Regions from separate parts of the Micromonospora rhizosphaerae genome, predicted to be linked through region 2. Evidence: riboswitches for the same ligand, from Rfam matches in the RefSeq annotation. Region 2 holds a riboswitch; each other region holds the start of a gene.
What was found. Region 2 has a riboswitch for cyclic di-AMP ahead of GA0070624_RS07095 (coiled-coil domain-containing protein). Riboswitches for the same ligand answer to the same signal wherever they lie in the genome.

Region 1 (6,799 bases), 460 kb from region 2:
CGGACTTCGACGACTTTTACGCGGCGCACTACGCCGACCTGACCGTGCAGGTCTACGCCTACTTCGGCGACCGGCACGAGGCGCAGGACGTCGTCCAGGAGGCGTTCTGCTGGGCGCTCGCCCGGTGGCGGCAGGTCTCCGGCTACGACGACCCCGCCGCCTGGGTCCGTCGGGTCGCCTGGAACCTCGCGACCAGCCGCTGGCGGCGGATCCGCACGATGCGGGCGTTTCACCTCCGGGAGCGCGGTGAGCCGGTCGTCGAGGGGCCGGGACCCGACCGCATCGCGCTGGTAGAGGCCCTGGCCTCGCTACCGGCCGCTCAGCGCCGGGCGATGGTGCTGCGCTACCTCGCCGACCTTCCGGTCGCCGAGATCGCCGACCGCGAGGGGGTGCCCGAGGGCACCGTCAGGTCATGGCTGCACCGCGGTCGCACCACGCTCGCCGTGCGGCTCCGCCCCGCACACACGGAGGTACCGCATGCCTGAGGAACTCACCGAGGAGCAGACCCGGGAGGCCTTCGCCCTCCTGCGCGCCGAGGCGCTGACGCACATCCGCCCACCGGGAGCCGCGGAGGCGCTGCGGGCGGTACGCCGTCGCCGCCGCACCGGCGTGGCCGCGGTCGCCGCCGGCGTGGGGCTCGCGGTGGCCGGCGGCGCCGCGGTGGCGAACCTGGTCGACGCCGACCGATCCGCCCCGCCGCCAGCGGCAGCGAGCCCCTCGCCGTCCCCGTCGGCGCTGTCCGCGGCCCAGCTCGACGACCTGGCGTCCGCAGCGGCCGCCGCGCTCGGGACCAAAGACGTGGACAACAGGAAGCCCAGGAGTGAGGGCAAGGGGCCGATCATCATGAGCGGCGGGGGGCCCGTCCTGCGCGGCGACCAGGGCATCAGCGGCACCGGGTACAGCGAGAACAAGACCGGCGTCTACGTATTCGAGGTCCTGTGCGTCGGTGAAGGGACGCTTCGTGCGCGCTTCTGGGCCGGAACCTCGACCGCGAACGCGGCCGGGAGCCGGCCCACACCCCCGCCCAACTCCCCCGACCTGCAGGTGCCCTGCGGCGACGAGCCGACGCCGGCCACGGCCAGCGTGCGCGCGCCCTGGCCGGAACGGGTCTACGTCTCGATCGAACCCGACCAGGCGGCCGTCGGGCGCGCCGCCTACGCCTCCCTCGTCCGCGTACCGTAGCTCCGCGGCTCAGAGGCAGAGCTTGCCGTTGGGGAACAGGTCGACGAACAGGCAGTGTCGTCGGTGGACGCCTTGTCCTCCGTCGACTGCTGCGCGACATTCGTCCGCCAGTTGATCTGCGACACCTCAGCGCGCCGATCGCGGCAGACCCGACCGATCCCTCAGTGAAGAGCGCCGCTACTCATACGCCTCGGCTGGCCCCGATCCGATCAGGAATCGAGAAGCGCCAGGGTGTCGTCGGGCCTAGCCTTCCTTGAAGATGGCCGGCACCGCGCCGAGCCTTGAGCGTCGAAAGGCAGCCCGGAAATGCCCGCGAAGAATTCCAAGACCGAGTCCGACGGCTTCAGCGCCGAGGAGCGTGCCGCGATGAAGGAGCGCGCCGCCGAGCTGCGGGCCGAGGGCAAGAAGGGTGCCAAGAAGGCCGACGCGCTGCAGGCGGTCCTAGACAGGATCGCGGAGATGGCGCCGGAGGATCGTGCGCTCGCCGAACGCGTGCATATGGCGGTGACCGCTACCGCCCCGGAGCTGTCGCCAAAGACCTGGTACGGGATGCCCGCCTACGCGAACGCGGACGGCAAGGTCGTCGTCTTCTTCCAGGACTCGGGCAAGTTCAACTACCGGTACTCGACCCTGGGCTTCCAGGACGCGGCCAACCTCGACGACGGGGACCTGTGGCCGGTGTCTTACGCGCTCCAAAAGTGGAGCCCCGTGGTAGAGAAGAAGGTCGTCGAGCTGGTGAAGGCTGCGGTCTCCTGACTGTTGCTCGCGATCGCCGCGCGTGGCGCTCGGTTAGCGGTGCGGACGGCTCCGCCTCAGCACCCGCCGTCACGACCCTCCGAGCCACATCTCTGAGCGCTTTCTCGAATGCAGCCACGCGTGAAGGACAGGCACCGACAGCGGTCGATGAGTGCGTGTGACCTGCGGAAAAATCGGATCGCACCACTGGCATCGGGTGGCCAGCCTATGGCCCGTGGATGGCCCGGCACCGGAAAGGTGATTTCCCACAAACCGAAGGCCCCGGCCTGGGACTCGTCCTGGCCAGGGCCTTTCGTGTGGAGCGGGTGACGGGAATCGAACCCGCACTGTCAGCTTGGGAAGCTGATGTTCTGCCATTGAACTACACCCGCAGGCGGCACCACTGTACCTGACGTCACCGCCTCCCTGCACCCAGGCACCCCCGGCGCGCCCACACCCGGCTCCGCCTGCGACGGAACCCGGCCTGACCCGATCTTGAGTCACCGTCATGCGCCGAAGTGACAGAAAGTTTCCCTGCGGCAATATATGGACGTTCTCAAATGGATTCATCGGCTGTGACGTCTGCCACACGTTCTCCGACCCGGCGCGACATGTCCCCCGTTCGCGCCGGCAGAAAGAGGTGGGCCCATGGGACTCCGTCCCAACCTGCTGACCCGGCGTGCCGCCAGCGTCGCGTCGACGACACCCCGGCGGAGGCGTCGCCCGCGTTCGAGTGCCCGGCGGGGCGGGACACCTGCACCACGCCCCGCCTCGACCCGATCACCAACTTCATGGACTACACCTACGACTCGTGCATGCACCAGTTCACCGTTGGGCAGGCGAGCCGGATGCTGACCGCGTGGAACGGCTACCGCGCGGCCGTAACGCGACGTACCGCAGCCGGTGCCGGCTCCGTCAGACGACGGGGCCGGCACCGGCGTCTTGCGGCCTCAGGCGGCGGGTCGGCGGGTGTCGAAGCCGTGCCGGCCGCGCAACCGACCCTCCGGCCCGGCCGACGGCCGGGTCGCTCGGGCGGCCGCGCGGGGATCGAGCCACACCTGCACCGCCGGCCGACCGGAGCGGCCTCCCTGGCTGGCCGGGCCGGCCTGGTCACGGCGGGCGAGCATCGCCACGTCGACCGTGAACTCGAAAAGCCGCCAGTCGACCTGCGGCGCGGCCCGGCCGGTCGCGGCCACCCGCGCCACCCGCGCCTGGTCGGTGACCGGGCGGGCATGACCGGCGACGTACGCCTCGTCGTCGGTCTCCTCGGGCGGGAACGAGTGCAGCGCGTACCGACCGTCGCGTTCGAGGTCGCGGCGCTTGGGCGAGTCGATGACGAAGCAGAAGAGCCCCTCATCGGTGATGACCGGGGAGACCGGGTGGACCCGGGGGCCGCCGTCCGGGCGGACCGTGGCGAGATAGCCGAAGCCCGGCCCGTACTGCTGCATGAGAAGGCGGATCTCGTCAGCGAGTCGGGGCTCGTCGGCGGCGAATTCGGACCAGGAAGCCATGTGGACAGTCTATCGAACATATGTACGAGAGGCGAGCGAGACGCGCCAAGTCATCCGCTCCGGTGAGGGCATCCGGCACCGCGCTATGGTGTGCGAATGCTGCTCTCCGACCGGGACCTCGTCAGCGAGATCAAGGCGGGCACGCTCGCGTTGGAACCCTTCGAACCCATGCTGGTGCAACCGTCCAGCATCGACGTACGCCTGGACAGGCTCTTCCGGGTCTTCAACAACCACCTCTACACGCACATCGACCCCGCCGTGCAGCAGGACGACCTGACCTCGATGGTCGAGGTGCCGGAGGGCGAAGCGTTCGTGCTGCACCCGGGCGAGTTCGTGCTCGCCTCGACGCTCGAGGTGATCTCGCTCGGCGACCAGCTCGCGGGTCGCTTGGAGGGCAAGTCCAGCCTGGGCCGGCTCGGGCTGCTCACCCATTCCACCGCCGGCTTCATCGACCCGGGCTTCTCCGGGCACGTCACGCTGGAGCTCTCCAACGTGGCGAACCTGCCGATCACCCTCTGGCCGGGGATGAAGATCGGCCAGCTCTGCATCTTCCGGCTCTCCTCGCCGGCCGAGCACCCGTACGGCTCCGCCATCTACGGGTCGCGCTACCAGGGGCAGCGCGGGCCGACACCGAGCCGCTCCTGGCAGAACTGGCGCACCTGGCCAACCCGCTGACCCCGGCACGCGTTAGCAGGGGCCCCTTCCTCGGCATGAGACGTTAAGAGGGGACCCCTGCTTGCACCTCAGCTCGGGTGGCCGTAGCTGTTGATCGGGCCGTCGTCGATGCGCTTCATCTTGATCGGCACGCCGGCCTGGGAGGCGTGCACCACCCAGCCGTTGCCGACGTACATCCCCACGTGGTGCAGGTCGCTGTAGTAGAAGACCAGGTCGCCGACGCGCAGGTCGGCCCGACTCACCCGGGCGGTCACCGCCCGCTGCTGCCGGGCGTTGTGCGGCAGTGAGACGCCGGCCTTGGCCCAGGCGGCCATGGTCAGGCCGGAGCAGTCGTACGAGTCCGGACCGTCGGCTCCCCAGACGTACGGCTTGCCGATCTGGGCGCAGGCGAACTTCGCCGCGATGCCGCCGGGGCCGGAGACGTATTCCGAGGGGCAGGGGGCGGGCCGCAGCGGACCGGCGCCGCCGCTGCCGTACACCTTGAGCCGGAGCTTCTGCAGCCGGTCGATCTCGGCGTTGATCTGCTTCTTCTTCGCCGCCAGCTGGGCCTCGGTGCGGGTGAGCTGGGCGATCATCTCGTCCAGCGGCTTCTTCTTGGCGGCCAGCTGGTTGCGCAGGTCGAGGACGTTCTGTACCTGCTGCTGCTGCCGGTGAGCGAACCGGTCGAGCAGTTCGAGGCCCGTGACCACGTCACTCGGCGACCGGCTGCCCAGCAGCGCGTTCACCGTCGAGACGCTCTCACCCTTGTACGCCTCGGCGGCGAGGCCACCGACCTGGCCCATGGCGAGGTCAACCTGAAGCTGCAGCGGCGCGATCTGCTTGGCGAGCACGTCCGCCTGCTTCCGCTTGCGGGCGAGGTCCTGACGTGCGGCGTTGTGCTGCTCGATGATCGGCTCGAGCTTGTTCCAGTCCTGGTCGATCTGGCGCTCGATCTCGGCGATCGACGGCTCGGCATGGGCCGCCGTGGCGCCGCCGGTCAGGATGACGGCGATGCCGGCCAGGGCGGCGAGGGCGGTGGTGAAGCGGGACCAGCATGAACGCGGCGCAGCCGCGACCCGGTCGATCGACCGGACCGACGGTGGCCACGGGGCATGATGTGCCACCGGGCTCCGTACTCCTTCTTCGCTGACCGCCTACCGGGTTAGCTGACGGGTTCGGGCGAGAAGGGAGCCGCCCTACCGCACTGCTGCGGATTCACCCCAGGTACCTGGGTCCCCGGCTCGCCCGGAGGCGACTCGGCGGTGTCGGACCGTCACCGCCCGGGTGGGCGGTGCTGCTACCGGTCGACGATGAATCAGAGTAGAGACGGTCGTTATCGATCCGCAACTCGCGACGCCATGACACTCCGTACGCACTTTCCACGCCCTCTGAAGGTTTCCTTCACGCAACATCATTAACCGGTAAGCTATTGACCGGAACGGGAACCTGGACGACGTACAGATCCTGCCGGCCTCGGTGGGCGCGCCGCAGTAGTCACCGGTCCACAGGACGAAGGCCCCCGGTCGAGCGACCGGGGGCCTTCATCGTCGTGGCGGCCGGGATCAGGTGACGCGGCGGAAGCCGGCCACCGGCATGTAACTGATCTTCGACACCTGGACCGGCTTGCCGGTCCGGGGCGCGTGCACCATCAGGCCGTTGCCCAGATAGAGGCCCATGTGGTGCAGGTCGCTGTAGAAGAACACCAGGTCACCCGGACGGGCGTCGGAGCGGGAGACGGCCCGCCCCTCGTTCCACTGGTCGCCGGTGTGGTGCGTCAGGTAGATGCCGGCCGCCTTGTAGGCGTACTGGGTGAGGCCGGAGCAGTCGAACGAGTCCGGGCCGTCGGCACCCCAGACGTACGGGTCGCCGACCTGGGCGCAGGCGGTCCTGATCGCGATCCGCGCGGCGGAGCTGACCACGCCGTCGATGGCGGGGCAGCCCTCGACCCGCACCGAGGTCTTCGGCAGCATGGCGGTCAGCCGCTTGATCTCGGCGTTGATCGCGTTCTTCTTCGCCGCCAGCTCGGCCTGCTGCTTCTTCTGGGTGGCGATCAGCTCGTCCAGCTTCCGCTTCTGCCGGTTGTACTTGTCGCGGATGGCGAGCACGCCGGCGACCTGCTTGTGCTGCTCGGCCGCGAGCCGGTCGAGCATGGTGAGCTGCTCGGCGAGCGTGCCGGGCCTGGTGGTCACCAGCAGGGCGCCGATCTCCTGCGACGGGCCATCCTTGTAGTAGTGGGCGGCGATGTCGCCGACCCGGTTCAGGGCGAGCGCCGACTCCAGCTCGAGGGGCGCGATCTTCTTCTGCAGGTCCGCCGACCTCTTCTGGTTGGCCTTGAGCTGGGCGCGGATCTTGTTGTAGTCCTCGATGGTGGGCTCGAGCTTCTCCCACTGCTTGTCGATCATCGCGTCGATCTCGTCCACCGAGGGCGCTGCGTGCGCCGGAGCGGCCACGAGCCCGGCACCGACCGCGACGGCCGCGACCAGGGTGAGCAGACGATGTACGACCCGGCGCACACCGACCGGTCGGACGCGCGGCTGACTCGGGGCGTGACGATGGAGGGGCATGGTTGCCACCGGCACCGACTCCTTTGCAACCGACCGCGGGCGCCTCGAGAGAGGGAAGGTCGAGGCAGACGACCCACAGCGGTCGGTGCCCCACATTAGGGAAGGCCGCCAGTGGAATCAAGGTGGCCTAATCGGCTTTCACATTTGCGCAAC
Region 2 (6,799 bases):
TATCTGCGCAGCACCGACGCCGTCGCCAGGCGCAGTCCGAACGGCCGGGGCGGCGGGGCCCGCGGCCCCGCCGCGAGCCGGAGCGCCCCGCGGAGGGCCGGCCCGACCACGCGCGACCGGGCCCGCAGCAGCACGGCGACCAGCAGCGCCACCGCGAACGCGCCCAGCACGGCCAGGCAGACGGTCCAACCGGACGGGTCGTCGCCGAGGTCGCCCAGCGGCAGCACAGCGGCGTGCCGGCAGTCGTCGGCCGCACAGCCGTCGGTCATCCCGACCTCGTCCGGCGCGGCGGCCGGCCGGGCGCCGTGCTGCGCCTCCGCGTGGCCCGCCGAATGCCCGCCGGGCGCGTGCGCGCCGTGGCCGAGGGTGTGCATGGCGGCCAGCCCGACCAGGGTGCTGAGCAGCAGCAGGAGCCGGACCCACCGCCCGGTCGACACCGCCGCCTGCACACCCACGCCACCACGCTAGCCCGCCCGCCGTACGGGCCGGGCCCGGTCCCGACGTTAGGTGCGAATCGCCGCTGCCACGGCCCGCGTCGCCTGCGACCGCGAGCCGTGCTCGCTACCATTCCGGCGACGACCCTCCGGCCACCGCCTCACCGCGGCGCCTCCCGGCCCGGTGAACCGACCGGCCCGGTGACACGTACCCGCCTGAGAATCGTTGGGAGACTCACCTTGGGCGCCGACCATTCCCGTCCCGCTCCGTCCGCCCCACCCCGGGTACGACGGATCCTCCTCGCGACCGTGGTCCCGCTGTTCGTGATCACCGTGCTGGCCACGCTGGTGCTCTGGCCTCGGGACACCCCGGAGCCGGAGCAGGGCCCCGACGTGCCCCGCTACCACGGCACGGTCACCCGGGTGCTGACCGAGCCCTGCCCGCCCGCGGCGGAGGTGCCCGAGGGCACCCCGGGCGGGTCGCGGGGGCCCTGCGGGACGGTCACCGTCAAGGTCGAGCAGGGCCCGGACGCCGGCCGCCAGGTGGAGGCCCCCGTCCCCGCCGGCCCCGGCGCGCCCACCGTGCAGGTCGGCGACAAGATCATCCTGGTGGAGCTGGTCGACCCGGCCGACCCCGCGGCGAAGAGCTACAACATCGCCGAGCACCAGCGAGGCAAGCAGCTGTTCTGGCTGGCCGCGCTCTTCGCCGTCGCCATCGTCGCGTTCGGCCGCTGGCGCGGGCTGGCCGCGCTGGCCGGCCTGGCCGCGAGCTTCGCCATCCTGCTGGGCTTCGTGTTGCCGGGTATCGGCGCCGGGCAACCGCCGCTGCTGGTGGCGATCGTCGGCTCGGCGCTGATCATGTTCGTGGTGCTCTACCTGACCCACGGGATCACCGCGCAGACCTCGGTGGCGGTCCTCGGTACCCTGGGCAGCCTGGTGCTGACCGGGGTCCTCGGCACCCTGGCCACCGCCGCCACCCACCTGACCGGGTTCGGCAGCGAGGACGCCACCACGCTGTCGATGTTCCAGCGCGACGTCGACCTGCACGGGCTCCTGCTGGCCGGGATCATCATCGGTTCGCTCGGCGTGCTGGACGACGTGACGGTCACCCAGGCGGCCACCGTCACCGAGCTGGCGCACGCGAACCCGGGGCTGTCCCGGGTGCAGCTCTACCGGGCGGCCACCCGCGTCGGCCGGGCACACATCGCCTCCACGGTCAACACCATCGTGCTCGCGTACGCGGGCGCCTCGCTCCCCCTGCTGCTCCTGCTCGTCGCCGACTCGCGCGCGGTGAGCGAGATCCTCACCACCGAGTTCATGGCCCAGGAGATCGTCCGGAGCGCCGTGGCCACCCTCGGACTGATCGCCGCCGTACCGCTCACCACCGGTCTGGCCGCCCTGGTGACCACCGCCGGTCGGGGCGGGGTCGTGGCCGACCGGCCGACGGCGCCGACCTCCCGGCCCCCTGCGGACCGGGACGACGCGCTGGAAGCGCTCAGCGGCCGGGCAGGAAACCCGCCCCCGCCCGCCCCCGCCCGGTGGCCCGGACCGGAAACGAGCACGGACGTCGCATGGTGACACTCCGCAGCGTGACCGCTCAGGTCGAACGCGACGCCGGTCACGAAGCACCATGGCGAAATCACGCCTTTGGTCGGCTTCCCGACGTAGCTCGCGGGGAGGACTCTCGGGTAACCTCGCTGCCGGTCACCGCCGAAGGCGCGCAGCGGCGCCTGCGGTGCCGCCGCCCAATCGCCGCACGGCGAGCCGGGGAACCAGGTACCTGGGGTGAATCCGCGCCAGCGGTAGGGGCCACTTCCGTCCCGAACCCGGCAGCTAACCCGGTCGGCGGTCGACGGAAGGGAACACTGTGACGCCACCCCTGCGCCGCTGGTTGACACCCGTGGTGGCAGTGCTCACCGCGTTCGCCATCGTCACCGGCCCCACCCCGGCGACCGCGGCGCCCTCGACCCCCACCCCCTCCGGGCACGGGGAGGACAACGACCCTCCACTGATCACCGACGTCATCGAGGCCGCCAACCGCGGCTACGTCCAAGCCAAGGCGAAGCTGGCGAAGTCCAAGCAGCGCCAGCTCCAGCTGGCGCTCGAGGTGAACGCGGCGCAGAACCAGCTGGAGGCCCTCCGCCCGCAGGTCAACCAGATCGCGGCGCAGTCCTACCGGACCGGCCGGATCGGGCCGGTGACCATGCTGCTGGAGAGCAACACCCCGGACTCGTTCGTCCTGCGCGCGGCCGCGCTCGACGAGCTGAACATGGTCAACGCACAGAAGCTCGCCGAGGTGAACGCGGCCAAGCGGCGCGCCGAGCAGGCCAAGCTGGCGGTCGAGGCCGAGCTGCGCGAGCAGCAGAAGCTGACCAACGAGATGGCCCGCAAGAAGCGCGACGCGGAGAAGTCCCTCGCCCTGGTCGGCGGGCTGGGCTTCACCGGCGGCCTGGTCTCGGCCACTTCGCCGGTCGCCCGGATCGGCCCCGGCCGGACGGCCGACGGGGACTGGCGTCCCCAGTCGTGCAGCGAGAACGACCCCACCACCTCCGGCTGCGTCACCCCGCGCACGCTGCACATGTACAAGGAGGTCAGGCGGGTCGGCTTCAACCGCTTCGCCGGCTGTTACCGGCCCAGTGGCCCCTGGGAGCACCCGAAGGGTCGCGCCTGCGACTGGTCGTTGCAGAAGAGCGGGTTCGCCCCCTGGCACAACAACGACACGCGCATGTACGGCAACAACCTCGCCGCCTTCGTGATCCGCAACGCGGACCGGCTCGGCGTCTACTACGTGATCTGGAATCGGCAGATCTGGTTCCCGGCGACCGGCTGGAGGTCGTACAGCGGGCCGTCGAACCACACGGACCACGTGCACGTGTCGATGCTCTGACCGACGGCGTACCCGATCGAGGGGCCGTCCCGCCGACGCGCGGGACGGCCCCTCGTCCGTCCGGGGGTGTGGTGGCCGCGGTCAGCCGGCGACGGCGGCGGATCGGTCGGCCGGCGCGGCCGGGCCGGGCAGCGTCGCGGTCCGGCCGCCGGCCGGCACGGTGGCCACCGTCCGCACCTCGCCGGCGCTGAGCCGGTACGACATGCCGACCACCGCGCACCGCCCGGCGGCCACCTGCTCGGCGAGCACGGTGGAGTTGGCCAGCAACGCCTCGACGGTCTGGGCGATGTGGATGTCGACGATGCCGTCGATCTCCTCGACGCCCTCCTCGGCCGCCCGGCGCAGGCTGGGCACGACAGCGTCCACCACCGCCCCAAGGTGACCGGCGGGGGGCGTGCCGGTGGCCACCGCCTCCCGGGCGGCCTGCACCGCCCCGCACGAGTCGTGCCCGAGCACCACCACCAGCGGCGTGCCGAGCACCGTCACGGCGTACTCGACGCTGCCGAGCACCTCCGGGCCGACCGTGTGACCGGCGGTGCGGACCACGAAGAGGTCACCGAGGCCGCGGTCGAAGATGATCTCGGCGGCCAGGCGCGAGTCGGAGCAGCCGACCATCACCGCGAAGGGGTGCTGCCCGTCCGCGACCGCCGCCCGGTGTCCGGCGTCCTGGTTGGGGTGGCGCGGGACGCCGGTGACGAAGCGCCGGTTCCCGGCGTGCAGCTCGGCGAGCGCCTGCTCCGGAGTGGTCGGGGTCATCCCCTCACCTCGTCCCTCACGCGAAACGACCTGGTCAACCCGGCCGGCAGCGGAGGCGGCCGCGCCACTCACCGTCACACGAAGCCCAAGGCACGTCAAGATTTACGTGATATACATTTCATGCTTCGGATGCCCATGTGGTCGAGCCGAGCCGCGCCGGGCATCGCCGACACGGCCCGGAACCGTCGGCGCGAGGGGACGGCCGGAAACCCGACAGGTGGTCATACGATGACGGACATGGCGACGACAGCAGGCGAGAACGGGAGCAGCCGGAACTGGACGTTTCTCACCAACCACGGGCACGTGCTGCTCGCCATCGCCCGCAACCCCACCACCCGACTGCGTGACGTCGCCGACGAGGTGGGGGTGACCGAGCGGGCCGCCCAGGCGATCGTCGCCGACCTCGAGGCCGGCGGCTACCTGCGCCGGACCCGGGTGGGCCGGCGCAACGAGTACACGATCAACCCGAGCGGTCACTTCCGCCACCCCGCGGAAGCCGACCAGCAGGTGGGCGCCCTGCTCGCTCTCTTCACCGGCGAGCCGATCGGCAACTCCACGGTCAACTCCTGACGCTGGCCGGGCCGGACCGGTCCGCCGCCCGGCGCTGACCGCGCGCCTCCGGCCATCGGCCCGCGGAACCCCGGCATCGGCGACGGCCGATCTGACCCGGCGCTCCCGTCACCGCACGGCCGGCCAGGCGACGGTGAACGCCCCTACGCCACGCCGTCTGGTTCGGTGCAACGGAAGCGGCCGACGGTGAGCAAAGGGGTGCGGTCCCGAAAGCGTCTGTCCACACCGCTGCGTGGGCGGCGTCACGCCGACCAGTGTGGTCAAGAGCCTGCACGAGGCGGATCGGACCGATAGGTTGAAGTGGTGCAGTTCGAAGCGCTCGCCCCACATTTCTGGGCGGCGATGCTGCGCACCCTGCGGAAGCTGACCCGCCTGGCGGTCACCGCCCTGGTGCTCGCCGTCGGTCTCGGCGCCGTGGCAACCCCTCCGACCACCACCGCCCTCCGGCCGGCCGTCGTGACGAGTCGGGTGGCCGAGCTGCGCGTCGACCGGAGTCCGGTCAGCGAGCGCGCCGGCCACGCCCCGACCGAGCCGGTGTCCGGGGCCCCGATGGGGCGGACGGGCCGAGGTGAGCTCCGTCCCCGGCCGACGACCGCGGTCCCGGTGGCCCTCGCCGACCCGGGCCGGGACGCCGCCGGCCGACGCGGTCCCCCGCGGGTCTGATCCGGCCGGCCGCCAGCGCGCCGCCCGGATGATTCCCCGCCGGCCCGATGGGGTACGGCCTTGCGGACCGCTCCGCATCACCGTCGCGTCGCGCGAACCCCGCCCGTCGACCGGGCCACGACCGTCCGATCCGAACGCTCCATCACGAGGTGCTGGTGATACAGACCGTCTTCTCCACCGTCCTGCCCGACGTACCCCAGGCCGCCGGGATCTGGCTGGCCCTGCTCGCCGTTGCCGCGTTCGCCGTCGCCGGGCTGATCGTCTTCCCGGCCCGGTTCCGGTCGGTGTTCGGCGACCGGATCAGCGAGGCCGCCATGCCGAGCAGCCTGGAGCTGGCCGAGGAGGACCGGGAGCGGGCCCGCTACGCGCAGGAGGTGGCGGTGGCCGCGAAACGCGCGGCGAACACCGCGGAGCGGCGCCGGGCCGAGTGGCTGGCCGCCCAGGAGGAGGTCGAGGAGGCGTGGCGGGCGTACGAGGCGGCCGAGCAGGACGTTCGCCGGCTGACGGCCGCCGCCGCACTGCCCCTGCCGCGAACCGCCCGGACGCCGGCCGAGTACGCCGACCGGGAGCGCTGGCTGCACCGGGCGGCACGGGACGCGCAGCGGTGTGGGGAGATCACCGTGCGGCAGCTCAAGGACATCCTGAGCCACCGCGGCTGGGACCCGCGCCGGCACCCGGTGGAGCAGGAACTGCTGCTGCGGCGGCTCGTCCGGGACAACCTGCTCGCCCGGCAGCAGACCGCCCGGGAGCGGGAGCAGACCGCCTGGCGGGCCGCCGAGCTGGCCACCGCCGCCGCGCGCAGCCTGCGCGACGAGGCGTACGCGGCCACCGGCCGGGTGCCGGAGGCACGGTCGCTGCTCTCCACCGTGGACCTGCCCGGTGCGGCCATCGAGAACCGGGAGAGCACGGCGGCGGCCCGGGGAGCGACCGAGAACACCCGGGAGACCGCGACCGTGGCCCGCGGCCGGGCCGTTCCGGCGTACTGACACCGGCGGCGAACGGGCCGTCGCTCCGCCGGCGGAGGGTGGCCGGCGGGGGTGGCCGGGCTCGGCTAGCGTTGCGGTGTGTCCCGGGAGATGTGGATCCTGGTCGTGCTCGTCGGCATCGTCGCGCTGGCGACGCTGGTCGGTGCCGTGCTGCTCGCGGTCCGGGTGGTCCGCACCCGCCGGCTGCTTGGCGCGCTGGGCGTGGGCGGCAAGGTCGCCTTCTACGGGGCGCTGATCTACACGATTCTTCCGGTCGACATCCTCCCCGATCCGATCTATTTGGACGACATGGGTGTTCTGGCCGGTGCGCTGATCTACCTCACCCGACTCGCCCATGAGCACCGGGCGGCACAGCGACGACTGTCCGACCAGCTAGGTCGCGGTGACCAGGCTTTCGGGCGGTCTGGCACCGACCGAATCTTCTGACCGGACCGACTGACGCGAGTTCTGTCCGGTTCCGACCCGGCCGCCCGGATCGGCGGTGACCGACGGCATCCGACGGG
Region 3 (6,799 bases), 5.0 Mb from region 2:
GCCCGAGTCGTGGTTGTGGGGTGAACCGCACGCGGCGGTCCGGGCGACGCTGGGTTTCCCCACCGAGATGACCCTGCTGCCGGGGGTGGTGCTGCTCGGGCTGGCCGGCGCCGGGCTCCTCTTCTCCGTGCGGCGGGTCCGGCACCGGGTGGCGCTGGCGCTCGGGGTGCTGCTCAGCGCCGCGCTGGCGGCCGGCACCACGTTGGGCGGCGACGGCGATCCCGGCTACGTCACGCTGGTGCGGCACGTGCCCGGCTGGGACGGCATCCGCACCCCGGGCCGGCTGGTGCTCTGGACGACGCTGCTGCTCGGCGTCCTGGCCGCCGGGGCGCTGACCGTACGCCGCTCGGAGCTTCCGCCGGGTGCCCGGGGCTGGCGGCGGTGGGGCCGCCCCGTCCTGGTCCTGCCGCTGCTGCTGGTGCTGCTGGAGGGGGTCAACCGCACCCCGCGCGTGCCGGTGCCCGCCGAGCCGGCGGCGCTGCGCGGGCTGGACGGCCCGGCCCTGGTGCTGCCCAGCGACGGCACCCGGGAGTTCCACGTCATGCTCTGGTCGACCGACGGCTTCCCGCGGCTGGTCAACGGGCTCGCCTCGTTCACCCCGGCGAGCCAGGAGCGGATCCGCGCGGCGAGCGAGACCTTCCCGGACCCGGCCTCGGTGGCGTACCTGCGGGCCGCCGGGGTGCGCACGGTGGTGCTGCTGCCCGGGTACGCGGCCGGTACCCGTGGTGGGACGCGGCCGGACGACCGGTGGACGGTCTCGGGATCCGCCGGGAGACGGTCGGCGACGGGATCATCTACCACCTGGACCGGCCGTCCCGCTGATCTTCGTGGGTAGGCTCGGGGACCGGATCCGTGAGAGAGGGGTACGCCCGATGCATCCGATCAGGACGGTCTACCTGACCGCCGCGCGTTCTGCGGTGGAACTGCTCGCCGCCCCGGCGGTGGCGCAGCGGTGGGACTCCCCGAGCGCGCTCGCCGAGTTCCGGGTCGGCGGGCTGGCCGGTCACCTCGCCTGGCAGCTGCTGGCGGTGCCCGGGGTGCTGGCCGAGCCGGTCCCCGCCGGCGAGCCGGTCGGCCTGCTCGGCCACTACGCCCGCGGCACCTGGATCGGCGCGGCCCTCGACGACGAGGTGAACGTGGGTGTCCGGCGGTCCGGGGAGCGGGTCGCCGCCGACGGCCCGGAGGCGCTGGTGGCCGACGCTCGGGCCACCGTGGAGGAGCTGGCCGTTGCCCTGCCGGCCGAGCCGGACGGGCGGGTGGTGCACTTCGCCCGGGGGCCCTGGTCACTCACCCTGGAGGACTACCTGACCACCCGGCTGATGGAGATCGCGGTGCACTCCGACGACCTGGCGGTCAGCGTCGGCGTGCCCACCCCCGAGCTGCCCGCCGAGGTGCTGGACCCGGTGCTCGCCCTGCTCGCCCGGCTGGCCGTACGCCGGCACGGGCAGCCGGCCGTGCTCCGCGCGCTCAGCCGGGCCGAGCGAGCGCCGGCGAACGTCACCGCGTTCTGATCAGGCGAATGGCGGTGCCCCCCGGGCCGGGGGGCACCGCCATGTCGTCGGCGCGGGATGTCAGCCGTCCAGGCCGACGGGGGAGTTCGGCCGGTCCACGTCCACGAACTCGATGCCGTCGACCGCCCGGTACCGGCTGCCGGCGGCCCGGGCGGCGGTGCCGGCGGCCCAGCCGATCGCCGCGCCGACCAGCGTGGCGCTGACCAGCAGGGTCCACGGCAGCGCCGGGCGGCGGCCGGCGAGCGCGTCGAAGGCGAGGGTGGCCCGGCGGCGGGCCTCGTCGGCGGCGGAGCCGACCAGGTCGGTGGCCTCGTCCGCCAGGCCCGAGCCGCTGCGGCGGGCCGACCGGGCGGTGTCCCGGACGCTGTCACCGGCGGAGCTGACGGCGGAGACCAGGTGCTGCCACGCCTGGTCCGCGATTCGCTCGGGCTTGCTGCGGCGTTCCAGCAGGGTGGTTCCGAACATCGTGCTTACCTCCTCGGGGTGCCGAAGCCCGGCGGCCATTTCGGACTCCGGCGTCTGTCCGGCGCGGACTGTTCGCTCCACCGTGCCCAGCCCGGCGGCGGCGCAAACCCTGCAGGTGCGAGAGGTCAATCACCCGAACGCGCCGACGTTCGGGTGCGCGCCCGGCCCGCCTCGGACCGCTACCCTGGTTCGGCGGATCGGCCGGCCCCGGTCGTTCGTTGAAGAGTGAGAAACCCGTCGTCGAGAGAGTGGGAACCGGAAGTTTCGGATCCGGGTGCCCAGGTGTGCCCAGTCCGCGAATTGCTCATCCCGAGGGGTGGCGACCGAGGCCGTCGGAGGAATACTCTCGGTCGCGGCCCGCGTACTGATGAGGCGCCCGGTTACGGGCGAGTGGAGGTGCTCGCGTGAGCCTGTCGATCGTGAAGTCGGTTATGCCGGGTGGTGTCGTTCAGATCGTCCCGCGGGGCGAGATCGACGTCGACACCGCGTACGAGGTGCGTGATGCGATCGCCGAGGTGCTCGCCAAGGGGCGTCCGTCCCGTATCGAGCTGAACATGCGGTTGGTCACCTTCATCGACTCCGTCGGCATCAGCGCCATGGTCGCCGGCTTCCAGACCTGCGAGGTCAGCGGCGTCAAGCTCGTGGTGATCGAGCCGAGCCGGTTCGTGCACCGGCAGCTCTGGGTCACCGGCCTGCTCGGCCTCTTCGGCGCCCCGGAGCCCTACTTCGCCGCGGCCACCCGCGAGGTCCTTCCCGGCGCCTGACCGCCCCTCGTCCGCCCCACCGTCGTCCGGGCATCCCGCCGGAGCGGCTCAGTCATCCGTTGCGCCGAGGTTGGCGAGATCCACGTCGGAGACCTCGGTGACCGCCCGGACGGCGGTGACCGAGGCGTACCCGTCGGCCAGCAGGGCGAGGCCGGTGCCGGGCTGGGCGGCCTGTCCGGGCTCCTGCAGTGAGGTGCGTACGAAGCCGTGCCCCGACTCGGCGACCGTCATCTGCACCTGACCGAAGGTGGCCAGCGAGCCCTGGCGCACCCCGCGCAGCCGCCCGTGCGGCAGGTCCGGCGCGTTGACGTTGAGCACGCTCTCCACCGGCCCGGCCAGCAGCCGGGGCAGCAGGTCGAGGGCGACCCGGGCCGCCGTGGACCAGTGGCGTTCGGCGTCGCGCACCCGGACGGCTGCCGCCACCGCGGCGCCCCCGCTGGCGGCCGTGGCCTCCCCGGCGGAGAGCACGTCGAGGGAGACCGCCATCGCCCGGCAACCGTTCGCGGCGGCGGTGAACGCGGCGCCCACCGTGCCCGAGTGCAGCACCGCGCGGCCGGCGTTCGCGCCCCGGTTGATCCCGGAGATCGTCCAGCCCCGGCAGCCGCCATGTCCGGCCAGCCGTTGCCTGGCCGGCCGGCGTACGGGACGATCGGGCGGACCGCCGACGGTGAGGGGTGGACGAGGTGCTAAGCCGGGACACGTTCAGCTACACCGTCCAGGCGCGCTGCTCCCGGGCGGACGCGTTGGCGCTCCTCGGCGATCTGACCCGCCAGGGCGAGCTGCACCCGCTGGTCGTCGCGGTCCGCCGGGTGCCGCCCCGGCCCGGCGCGCTGGCCAGCTACGCGATCACCGACCGGCTGGCGGTCGGGCCGCTGCGCTTCCCGGTCACCTACCAGGCCGACGTGCTGATCGCGACCGAGGACGAGGTGGTGACCGTGGCCCGGCAGTGGCCCGCCACCACCGTGCGCAACCACACCCGGTTCAAGGACGAGCCGGCCGGCGTGGTCCGGATCGACGTCGAGATCACCCTCTCCGCACCGGCGCCCCTGTTCGGGTACGCCTTCCGGCAGGCCCGGGCCGCCCATCTGGGGCTCGCCACCCGGCTCGGCGCGGCCCTCGAGCGCGGCCCGGACGCCGCGAGCTGAGCCGGCGGTGGTCGCTCAGGGCCGACCCGCGGCCACGGGCCGCCGGTTCCCACCGGCCCGGACCCGGCGGCGACCCCACGGCTTGTAGGTGGAGAGCACGGTGGCCACGATCAGCACGCTGGTGGAGACCATCGGCGGGATCACCAGGTCGAGCCGGTCGCGGGTGGTCACCGCCGGACCCAGCTCGCCGAGCCCACGCACGGTCGGCATCAGCAGCAGCAGGACCAGGCCGAGCATGACGGTGGTGAGCACGAGTTTGACCAGCACCCAACGCCAACGCAGCAGCCCCCACGGGGTGAGCAGCGCGGTCGCCACCCCGACCAGCCAGACCACCACGCTCAGCGGCGCGAAGAGGTAGGTGACGACGAGTCCCGCCGCCGGGTAGACCACCGCGGGATCGGCGCCGCGCAGCCCGACGATGCCCAGGGTGAGCAGCACCAGGTCCGCGCCGAGCCAGCCGAGCGAGGTGACCAGGTGCAGGGTCAGCAGGGCCTTGCGGGCGGCGGGGGAGAGTCGGCTCATGACCCCGATGCTCGTCCGCCGACACCGCCGCGTCGTGGCACCGGCGGCGACATCCCGCGTACGTCCAGGGGCGTAGTCCGTGTCGGGTGGCCTGCCGGATCGGGCGGGCCACCGACGCGGGGGTCAGTAGACCGAGACGTGCACGTGGTTGGTGTGGTCGCTGGACGGGTCGCCGTTGCCGCCGCTGTACGCCTTCCACCCGCTGCTCGGCAGCCAGATCTGCTTGAACCAGATCACGTAGAGCACGGCCAGCGGGTCGGCGTTGCGGACGAAGTACGCCGCCAGGTTGTCACCGTAGGTCCGGTCGCCGCCGGAGGCCACTCCGCCGAAGCCGTCCTGCTGCGCCGCGAAGTCGCAGGCCCTGCCCTTCGGGTGCTCGCCCGACCCGCTCGGTCGGTAGCAGGAGACGTACCGGGTGAAGCCCGCCGCCTTGGCCTCCTGCAGCGCGTGCAGCATGCGCGGGGTGATGCAGCCGTCCGCCGGGGTCGGGTCGTTCACGCTGCACGACTCCGGCGGCCAGGAGCCGTCGGCGTTGCGCGGGGCCGGATCGGCGTTGGCGGTGGACGTACCCCGGGTGGCGCCGCCGGCGGCCCGGTTGTTGGCCACCTGCAGCGCGCGTTCGGCCTGCTGCTTGCGCTTGGCCATCACGGCGACCTGCTTGCGCTGTTGCTGGATCTCGACGTTCAGCGCGGTCCGGGTCCGGGTGGCCTGGTCCCGGGTCTCGACCAGGTCGCGCAGCGCTCGGTCCTCGTTGGCGGCGACCTGGTCCAGCGCGGCCGCGCGGTCCATGAAGCCTTCCGGCGTGGCGCTGTTGAGCAGGGCCGACGCCGCGCTGAGCCGCCCGGTCCGGTACGCGACCCCGGCGATCTCACCGACCTTGGCGGCCCGGACGTTCAGCTCGGCCTCGATCGTCTTGAGCTGGCCGGTGAGCTGCTGCTGCCGGCTGACCGAGCGGGCCAACGCCGCCTTCGCCTCCAGCCAGCCCTTGCTGGCCGCCTCGAGCTGGGCCCGCAGCTCCGGGGTGCCGCCCTCGTCGTCGCCACCGGGAGCGGGGGCGAGCAGGCCGGTCGGGGGAGCCGCCACGGCGGTGCCGACCGGCGCGGCTGCGACGCCGAGGGCGAGCGCCGCGACGAGCAGGGCCGCCAATCGGGCGGCCGTCCGTCGTACGGGTGCCACTGATGGCATTCAGGTGTCCTTCCGTCAGCCGCCGACCGGGTTAGCTGACGGGTTCGGGACGGAAGATCCCTACCGCGCTGAGGCGGATGCACCCCACGAACGTGGTTCCCCGGCTCGCCGCAGGCGGGCGATTAGGCGACGGCCACCGCAGGCGCCGGAGGGCGCCGCTCGGCGGAGGCCGCGACCGAGCCTACCGGCGCGAGACCGGACGAAACCGGCATTGATGGACAACAACCACGCAGATTTAAGTTTGCCCTAATTACCACTCGACGGCGCTACAGGACCCGGGCGACGCTCCGGGCTCGATCTGCAACGTGGCGTGATCGATCTGGAAGTCCTCGTGCAGGGCCGTCCGCGCGGCGGCCAGCACCTCGCCCAGATCCGCCCCGGGAGCGATGGTGAGGTGGGCCGAGGCCACCTCCATCCCGGAGGTCAGCGTCCAGACGTGCAGGTCGTGCACCTCGGCGACGCCGGGCACCGCGGCCAGCCGGTCGTGCACCGCGGTCACCTGGAGGTGCTCCGGGGCGGCCTGCACCAGGATGCGGACGGCGGCCCGCCCCAGCCGCCAGGTGCGGGGCAGGATGAACAGCCCGATCGCAACGGCCACCAGCGGGTCGACCCACCACCAGTCGGTGAGCGCGATGATCAGCGCCGCGGCGATCACCCCGAGCGAGCCGAGCAGGTCGCCCAGCACCTCCAGGTAGGCCCCGCGCAGGTTGATGCTCACCTGCGCGCCGCCGCGCAGCAGGGCGAAGGCGGCGAGGTTGGCCAGCAGGCCGAGCAGCGCCACCGCGAGCATCGGCCCGGCCAGCACCTCCGGTGGCTGACCGAACCGGCGTACCGCCTCGATCAGCACGTAGACCGCGACGCCGCCGAGCAGCACCGCGTTGGCCAGCGCGGCCAGCACCTCCAGTCGGTAGAGCCCGAAGGTGCGCTGGGGGTCGGTGTCGGCGCGCCGGGTCGCGGTGATCGCGGCGAGCGCCATGCCGATGCCCAGCACGTCGGTGAACATGTGCCCGGCGTCGGAGAGCAGGGCCAGCGAGCCGGTCGCGAACGCGGTCGCTGCCTCGACCAGCATCAGGGCGGTGAGCAGCCCGAAGGCGCCCCAGAGCCGGCCACGGTGGCGCTGTGCGGCGTTGGTGACCGAGCCGTGGTGCCCATGACCTGCGCCCACGCCCACACCCTCCGTCCTTCGCCCGGGCCCGATCCAATCTAT

Region 1: another riboswitch for cyclic di-AMP. It lies ahead of GA0070624_RS04805 (C40 family peptidase); the one in region 2 lies ahead of GA0070624_RS07095 (coiled-coil domain-containing protein).
Region 3: another riboswitch for cyclic di-AMP. It lies ahead of GA0070624_RS30385 (coiled-coil domain-containing protein); the one in region 2 lies ahead of GA0070624_RS07095 (coiled-coil domain-containing protein).

What each region holds. Positions count from the first base shown of each region.
Region 1 is NZ_FMHV01000002.1:988,991-995,789, reverse strand. Features, by position in the region: gene GA0070624_RS04840 (RNA polymerase sigma factor) at 1-485, shown strand, start outside; gene GA0070624_RS04835 (hypothetical protein) at 478-1,182, shown strand; gene GA0070624_RS04830 (iron chaperone) at 1,489-1,938, shown strand; tRNA gene GA0070624_RS04825 (tRNA-Gly) at 2,236-2,309, opposite strand; partial or broken gene GA0070624_RS04820 (zinc metalloprotease) at 2,613-2,795, shown strand; gene GA0070624_RS04815 (pyridoxamine 5'-phosphate oxidase family protein) at 2,868-3,428, opposite strand; gene dcd (dCTP deaminase) at 3,525-4,103, shown strand; gene GA0070624_RS04805 (C40 family peptidase) at 4,172-5,206, opposite strand; cyclic di-AMP (ydaO/yuaA leader) riboswitch at 5,219-5,354, opposite strand; gene GA0070624_RS04800 (C40 family peptidase) at 5,645-6,661, opposite strand.
Region 2 is NZ_FMHV01000002.1:1,452,184-1,458,982, reverse strand. Features, by position in the region: gene GA0070624_RS07105 (DUF6153 family protein) at 1-455, opposite strand, end outside; gene GA0070624_RS07100 (YibE/F family protein) at 675-2,012, shown strand; cyclic di-AMP (ydaO/yuaA leader) riboswitch at 2,167-2,297, shown strand; gene GA0070624_RS07095 (coiled-coil domain-containing protein) at 2,302-3,321, shown strand; gene GA0070624_RS07090 (carbonic anhydrase) at 3,403-4,077, opposite strand; gene GA0070624_RS07085 (helix-turn-helix transcriptional regulator) at 4,306-4,647, shown strand; gene GA0070624_RS07080 (hypothetical protein) at 4,951-5,310, shown strand; gene GA0070624_RS07075 (hypothetical protein) at 5,469-6,296, shown strand; gene GA0070624_RS07070 (YkvA family protein) at 6,375-6,722, shown strand.
Region 3 is NZ_FMHV01000002.1:6,466,276-6,473,074, reverse strand. Features, by position in the region: gene GA0070624_RS30420 (hypothetical protein) at 1-835, shown strand, start outside; gene GA0070624_RS30415 (maleylpyruvate isomerase N-terminal domain-containing protein) at 873-1,511, shown strand; gene GA0070624_RS30410 (hypothetical protein) at 1,572-1,976, opposite strand; gene GA0070624_RS30405 (STAS domain-containing protein) at 2,381-2,740, shown strand; gene GA0070624_RS30400 (5'/3'-nucleotidase SurE) at 2,789-3,316, opposite strand; gene GA0070624_RS30395 (SRPBCC family protein) at 3,415-3,885, shown strand; gene GA0070624_RS30390 (hypothetical protein) at 3,901-4,407, opposite strand; gene GA0070624_RS30385 (coiled-coil domain-containing protein) at 4,531-5,592, opposite strand; cyclic di-AMP (ydaO/yuaA leader) riboswitch at 5,597-5,731, opposite strand; gene GA0070624_RS30380 (cation diffusion facilitator family transporter) at 5,843-6,757, opposite strand.